Regions from separate parts of the Bacillus sp. N5-665 genome, predicted to be linked through region 1. Evidence: riboswitches for the same ligand, from Rfam matches in the RefSeq annotation. Region 1 holds a riboswitch; each other region holds the start of a gene.

Evidence for each region. Region 1 has a riboswitch for thiamine pyrophosphate ahead of tenA (thiaminase II). Riboswitches for the same ligand answer to the same signal wherever they lie in the genome.
Region 2: another riboswitch for thiamine pyrophosphate. It lies ahead of thiM (hydroxyethylthiazole kinase); the one in region 1 lies ahead of tenA (thiaminase II).
Region 3: another riboswitch for thiamine pyrophosphate. It lies ahead of thiC (phosphomethylpyrimidine synthase ThiC); the one in region 1 lies ahead of tenA (thiaminase II).

What each region holds. Positions count from the first base shown of each region.
Region 1 is NZ_CP093325.1:2,945,419-2,947,699, reverse strand. Features, by position in the region: gene pdxR (MocR-like pyridoxine biosynthesis transcription factor PdxR) at 1-153, shown strand, start outside; gene ddlB (D-alanine--D-alanine ligase) at 158-1,072, shown strand; TPP riboswitch at 1,145-1,250, shown strand; gene tenA (thiaminase II) at 1,373-2,062, shown strand.
Region 2 is NZ_CP093325.1:5,112,512-5,114,792, forward strand. Features, by position in the region: gene thiE (thiamine phosphate synthase) at 1-69, opposite strand, end outside; gene thiM (hydroxyethylthiazole kinase) at 86-892, opposite strand; TPP riboswitch at 965-1,074, opposite strand; gene topB (DNA topoisomerase III) at 1,352-2,281, shown strand, end outside.
Region 3 is NZ_CP093325.1:279,320-281,600, forward strand. Features, by position in the region: gene lldP (L-lactate permease) at 1-961, shown strand, start outside; TPP riboswitch at 1,033-1,148, shown strand; gene thiC (phosphomethylpyrimidine synthase ThiC) at 1,261-2,281, shown strand, end outside.

The DNA of each region.
Region 1 (2,281 bases):
CAAGGGGTTACATTTTCTCCTGGAGATGTTTTTTATTCTGATGGAGGAGGAGCGACTACTTTTCGATTAGGATTTTCACGTCTGAAAGAAGAAGAAATAGTTCGTGGAATCAAAATAATCGGTGATACAATAAAAAATGAAATTTGGAGTTGAGGAAATGAGAATTGGCGTTATTATGGGTGGAGTATCCTCTGAAAAACAAGTATCAATTATGACTGGAAATGAAATGATTGCAAATTTAGATAAAAATAAATATGAAATCGTACCAATTACGTTAAATGAAAAAATAGATTTAATCGAAAAAGCGAAAGACATTGATTTTGCGCTGCTCGCATTACACGGAAAATACGGAGAAGATGGGACGGTTCAAGGCACGCTTGAAAGTTTAGGTATTCCTTATAGCGGGAGCAATATGTTATCTAGCGGTATGTGTATGGACAAAAATATTTCGAAAAAGATTTTACGCTATGAAGGTATAGAAACACCCGATTGGATTGAACTTACAAAAATGGCGGATCTAAATCTTGATGAATTAGATAAGTTAGGATTTCCGTTAGTGGTAAAACCAAACTCTGGTGGATCAAGTGTTGGGGTAAAGATTGTATATGATAAAGATGAATTAATTTCAATGCTGGAAACTGTGTTTGAATGGGATTCTGAAGTAGTAATAGAGAAGTATATAAAAGGTGATGAGATTACATGTTCAATTTTTGATGGAAAACAGTTACCTATTATTTCAATCCGACATGCAGCTGAGTTCTTTGATTACAATGCAAAATATGATGATGTTAGTACAATTGAAGAAGTTATCGAGCTTCCAGCTGAATTGAAGGAACGTGTAAACAAAGCGTCACTGGCTTGTTATAAAGCATTGAAATGCAGCGTTTATGCAAGGGTGGATATGATGGTAAAGGACGGAATTCCATATGTAATGGAGGTTAATACATTACCAGGGATGACACAAGCAAGTTTACTACCGAAAAGTGCAGATGCAGCTGGTATTCATTATAGTAAACTATTAGATATGATTATTGAAACTTCATTAAAAGTAAGAAAAGAAGAAGGGTTTTAAGTAGCAGTATCATGAATGTTTTTGACAGTAACATGAAGTATGTTATGATGAATACAATACGAAAATTAAATATTTATCCACTAGGGGGGCCTATTATAGGCTGAGATCAAACGAGAATTTGAGACTCTTAGTACCTGATCTGGTTAATACTAGCGTAGGGAAGTGGGAAGACATTACTATTTTATGAATAAATACTGTCACTTTCACTTTCTTTACGTTTGTAAAGAAAGTTTTTTTATTTTACAGATTTAATAACTGTGGGTAAATACTTAAATTTTATACTTTATTGGAGGGATTTAAATGAAATTTTCACAATCATTACGTCAAGAAGTAGATTCAATTTGGGAAGCTAGTTTTCATCACCCTTTTGTAAAACAACTTGGTGAAGGAACTTTAGATTTAGCTAGTTTTCGCTATTATGTGCTTCAAGATTCATATTATTTGAGTCACTTTGCTAGAGTACAAACTTTAGGAGCTGCAAAAGCACTGGAATTAGAAACAACAGCTCGTATGGCACACCATGCTCAAAATACATACGAGGCGGAATTATCTTTACATGAGAATTTTGCGGAGAAACTTGGGATAACACAAGAAGAAAAAGATAATTTTATCCCTGCTCCAACTGCATACGCTTATACTTCACATATGTATCGTGCTGCGTATGAAGGACATTTAGGCGATATCATTGCAGCAATTTTACCTTGCTATTGGTTGTATTATGAAATTGGTGAGCGTTTAAAAGAGTATCAGCCAGAAGAGCCAATTTATAACGAATGGATTTCTGCTTATGGATCTGATTGGTTCCGTACGCTAGTTGAAGAGCAAATTACAAGATTAGATACTATCGCTGAAAACGTAACAGAGTCTGACCGTAAGCGAATGAAACAGCATTTCATTATTAGCAGTCAATATGAATATTCATTTTGGAAAATGGCTTATACTTTAGAAAAGTGGCCAGTGAATACAGAAGTAGAAGATGTCATTGGATAATGAGTAGGGGTATTGCTATACATAGGTATGGATAATACCTATGTATATGATTTCATAAAAGAAGTATCGCAAAAAGACGCATCAATCTAAGTGCGTCTTTTTTCAATTTATAAAAATGAGCCTATGGAAAAATAACCTAAAAATAGGTATATGAACAAGGTGCATTATCTAGTGATAGGTCATATTTTGTAGGGGTACGTATTGAACTTAGTTTATAGC
Region 2 (2,281 bases), 2.2 Mb from region 1:
ATTGTTACTTCCCATAATAAAATATACTGATAATAATCTAGACATTTCAGCCTTTGTAATACGCGACATCTAGTTCCCCTCCTTACTATATAAGCTCAATCTTCCCATACTTCTCAATATCATCTGAAGTTGTATTTGCTAACTGATTTAAAAATTCAATTTGGAAACTACCAGGTCCCTTTTCCACTGTCTTAACAGCTGCCAGTTCCGCAGCTACACCATAAAACGTTAATGCCGCTACTGCTGCCTTTACATAATCCTTTTCTACTGCTACAAATGCTCCTATTACAGAAGTTAGTAAACAACCAGTTCCCGTAACCTTCGTTAAAATAGAGTGACCATTTCGAATAAGAATCGCTCGCTCTCCATCTGTAACAACATCTTCTTTTCCAGTAATCACCGCTACTGTATTTAATTCATCCGCTGCCTGCCTTGCAATACTTACGACATTGCCATTTCCAGCACCGGCGTCTACCCCTTTAATTTCCCAGCTCTCATTAATAACGTTTGCTATTTCAGCTGCATTTCCGCGAATAATCGCTAAATCAATTTCAGCCGGAATATGTCTCGCAACTTCTGTTCGATACGATGTTGCTCCTGCACCAACTGGATCAAACAGTACTGGTACATTGTTCACATTTGCTGATTTACCCGCAAGTAACATCGCTTCTACTTCTTCAGGACGAAGTGTCCCCATATTTAATACTAACGCTCCAGCAATGCTAGCCATTTCTGCTACTTCTTCTTTTGCATACGCCATTACAGGCGATGCCCCTAACGCTAACAAACCGTTAGCTGTAAAGTTTGTTACAACAACATTTGTAATATTATGAACGAGCGGATTAGATTCTCTCACCAAATCCACTACTTTACTAATTTCTTTCATATTCATCCTTCTCATCCCCTAACTATTGTGATGGGAGATACACAAAAGGGCACTTTGCGCGTACGCAAAGTGCCTGAACATGTGCTTTTACACTCTCCCTACGCTGGCATTATCCAACAGGTTCAAATGGTCAATGACGGATTAGTCATACTCTCAGTTTGCATCCACAAACTCCCATGTGTTTAGTATTCATCTACTTCAAAGTCTACTCTTATTCTACTAAAATAACAAGTTCTTTACTTTTCTATTTAATTATAGAAGAAACTGATAAAACAATAAGCATAATAAATAAGGATCTATTTTTCATAGTCTCATCATATTGCATATTATGTTCTGTCGCTATCATTTGATTTCAAACAGATTTTGTTCACTCCACAAAAAACCGATCAAACATGGAGCGAAACTGAATCTCAAGAAGATGTATGCTATAGTTAACGTATGGAAATTTGAAAGGATGTTTTTAATATGTCAAAAAGCGTTATAATCGCTGAAAAGCCTTCTGTTGCACGTGATATCGCTCGCGTACTGAAGTGCGATAAAAAGGGAAACGGCTACCTTGAAGGTAGTAAATATATTGTAACTTGGGCTTTAGGTCACCTTGTTACATTAGCAGATCCAGAAAGCTATGATGTGAAATATAAAAAGTGGAATTTAGAAGATTTACCGATGCTACCTGAGCGTTTGAAATTAACAGTTATTAAACAAACTGGGAAACAATTTAATGCTGTAAAAAGTCAGCTACTTAGAAAAGATGTAAATGAAATTATTGTAGCGACAGATGCTGGACGTGAAGGCGAATTAGTCGCACGTTGGATTATCGATAAAGTTAAAATACAGAAGCCTATTAAGCGTTTATGGATTTCATCTGTTACTGATAAAGCAATTAAAGATGGTTTTGCAAATTTAAAACCAGGTAAAGCATATGACAATTTATACGCTTCAGCAGTTGCACGTTCAGAGGCTGACTGGTATATCGGCCTTAATGCGACTCGAGCATTAACTACTCGCTTTAATGCCCAGCTGAATTGCGGCCGCGTGCAAACACCTACTGTCGCTATGATCGCTAATCGTGAAGATGAAATAAAGAACTTCAAAGCTCAAACTTACTACGGCATCGAAGCACAAACAACGAATCAGTTAAAACTAACTTGGCAAGATGCAAATGGTAATAGCCGCAGTTTTAATAAAGAAAAAATTGATGGTATTGTAAAAGGTTTAGATAAACATAATGCTACTGTTGTGGAAATTGATAAAAAACAGAAGAAGTCATTCTCTCCTGGTCTTTACGATTTAACTGAATTACAACGTGATGCAAATAAAAAGTTCGGTTACTCTGCGAAAGAAACGTTAAACATTATGCAGAAATTGTATGAGCAACATAAAGTGCTAACGTAC
Region 3 (2,281 bases), 2.7 Mb from region 1:
CTCATTTGCAATTACGCAGTTCATTACAGCGACGTTCTTAGGACCAGAACTTCCGGATATTACGTCAGCACTTGTAAGTTTAGTGAGTTTATCGCTATTCTTAAAAGTTTGGCAGCCGAAAGAAATCTATCAGTCTAAAGAAGCAAATAGTGAAGTAGCAGCAACGGCGATATCTATGCCGAAACTAACGGTAGGAAAAGTAGTAAAAGCATGGTCTCCATTCATTATTTTAACTGTGATGGTAGTCATTTGGAGCCAAAGTTTCTTTAAAGCGTTATTTGCTCCAGGCGGTGCTTTGGAAAGCCTTGTGTTTAAGTTTGATGTTCCAGGCTTACACAATTTAGTAATGAAAGCAGAACCAATTGTAAATAAACCGACGCCTTATGAAGCAATCTTGAAATTAGATATTTTATCAGCGACGGGAACAGCAATTTTAATTGCTTGTATCATTTCTATCTTTATTTTGAAAATGAGTGCAAAAGATGCAGTAGTAACATTTAAAGAAACGTTACATGAACTTAAGATGCCAATTCTATCTATCGGATTCGTATTAGGATTCGCGTTTATCGCAAACTATTCTGGTCTATCTTCTACATTAGCATTAGCACTTGCAGGAACTGGCGGACTATTCCCGTTCTTCTCACCATTCCTAGGCTGGATCGGTGTATTTTTAACAGGATCCGATACGTCAGCGAATGCACTGTTCTCGAATTTACAAGCGATTACAGCGCAGCAAGTCGGTGTATCTGAAGTACTTCTCGTTGCAGCAAATACAACGGGCGGTGTAACAGGAAAGATGATTTCTCCGCAATCGATTGCGATTGCTTGTGCGGCAGTTGGACTTGCTGGAAAAGAATCAGATTTATTCCGATTTACAGTGAAGCATAGTTTATTCTTCGTAATTATTGTTGGTATTATGACGTATGTACAGGCATATTATTTAACGTGGATGATTCCATAAATAACAAAAGAAATAAACTTTGCATTTTTCAGATTATCGTGTATGATGAGAAAGTATTGAAAATTAAATCAGTGATAAACTAGGGGTGCCTAACGTATGCGTAGGCTGAGAGAGAAGCGTGTGAACTTCTTAACCCTTTGGACCTGATCTGGCTCGTACCAGCGTAGGGAAGTTAACGGCTTTACATAATGATGTCTTTATGAGCCAGGTCCTTATTTTTTTATGGACCTGGCTCTTTTTATTTTGGCATACGCTGGCCATATCTCGTCCTTGTCACGTACAGGGGGGCAACAAAGGTTATGAAACAGTCTGTTTCAGCTGAGCAAATTGAATTGAAATCGAGTTTACCAGGAAGTAAGAAAGTGTATGTGGATGGACCACGCACGGGTATGAAAGTGCCGATGCGCGAGATTGAACAAAGCGAAACGAACGGTATTCCGAATCCGCCAATTCGTGTATATGATACGAGCGGTCCTTATACAGATCCTGCGTATAAAGTGGAACTGGAAAAGGGGTTGCAGGCGCCGCGCCACTCTTGGATCCTGGAGCGCGGAGATGTAGAAGCATACGAAGGGCGCGAAGTAAAACCAGAGGATGACGGTGTGAAAGTGGCTTCGAAACATACGCCTGTTTTCCCGCAAATGGATCGCCAGCCGCTTAGAGCAAGGCATGGTGCAAATGTTACGCAAATGCATTATGCACGTAATGGTATCATTACGTCTGAGATGGAATATGTTGCGATTCGTGAAGGAGTAGAGCCTGAGTTTGTTCGTAAGGAAATCGCGGAAGGTCGTGCCATTTTACCAGCGAATATTAACCATCCGGAAGCAGAACCGATGATTATCGGCCGTAACTTTCACGTAAAGGTCAATGCAAATATCGGAAACTCTGCTGTATCTTCTTCTATTGCAGAAGAAGTAGAGAAGATGACGTGGGCAACGCGCTGGGGCGCAGATACGATTATGGATTTATCTACAGGTAAAAATATTCATACGACGCGTGAGTGGATTATTCGTAACGCGCCTGTACCAGTTGGGACTGTACCGATCTATCAAGCGCTGGAAAAAGTAAACGGAATTGCAGAAGATTTAACGTGGGAAGTGTATCGTGATACGTTAATTGAGCAAGCTGAGCAAGGTGTTGATTACTTTACGATTCACGCGGGCGTATTACTTCGTTACATTCCGATTACTGCAAAGCGTACGACAGGTATCGTTTCACGTGGTGGTTCAATTATGGCACAGTGGTGTTTATTCCATCATAAAGAAAACTTCTTATACACTCATTTTGAAGAGATATGTGAAATTATGAAGCAGTATG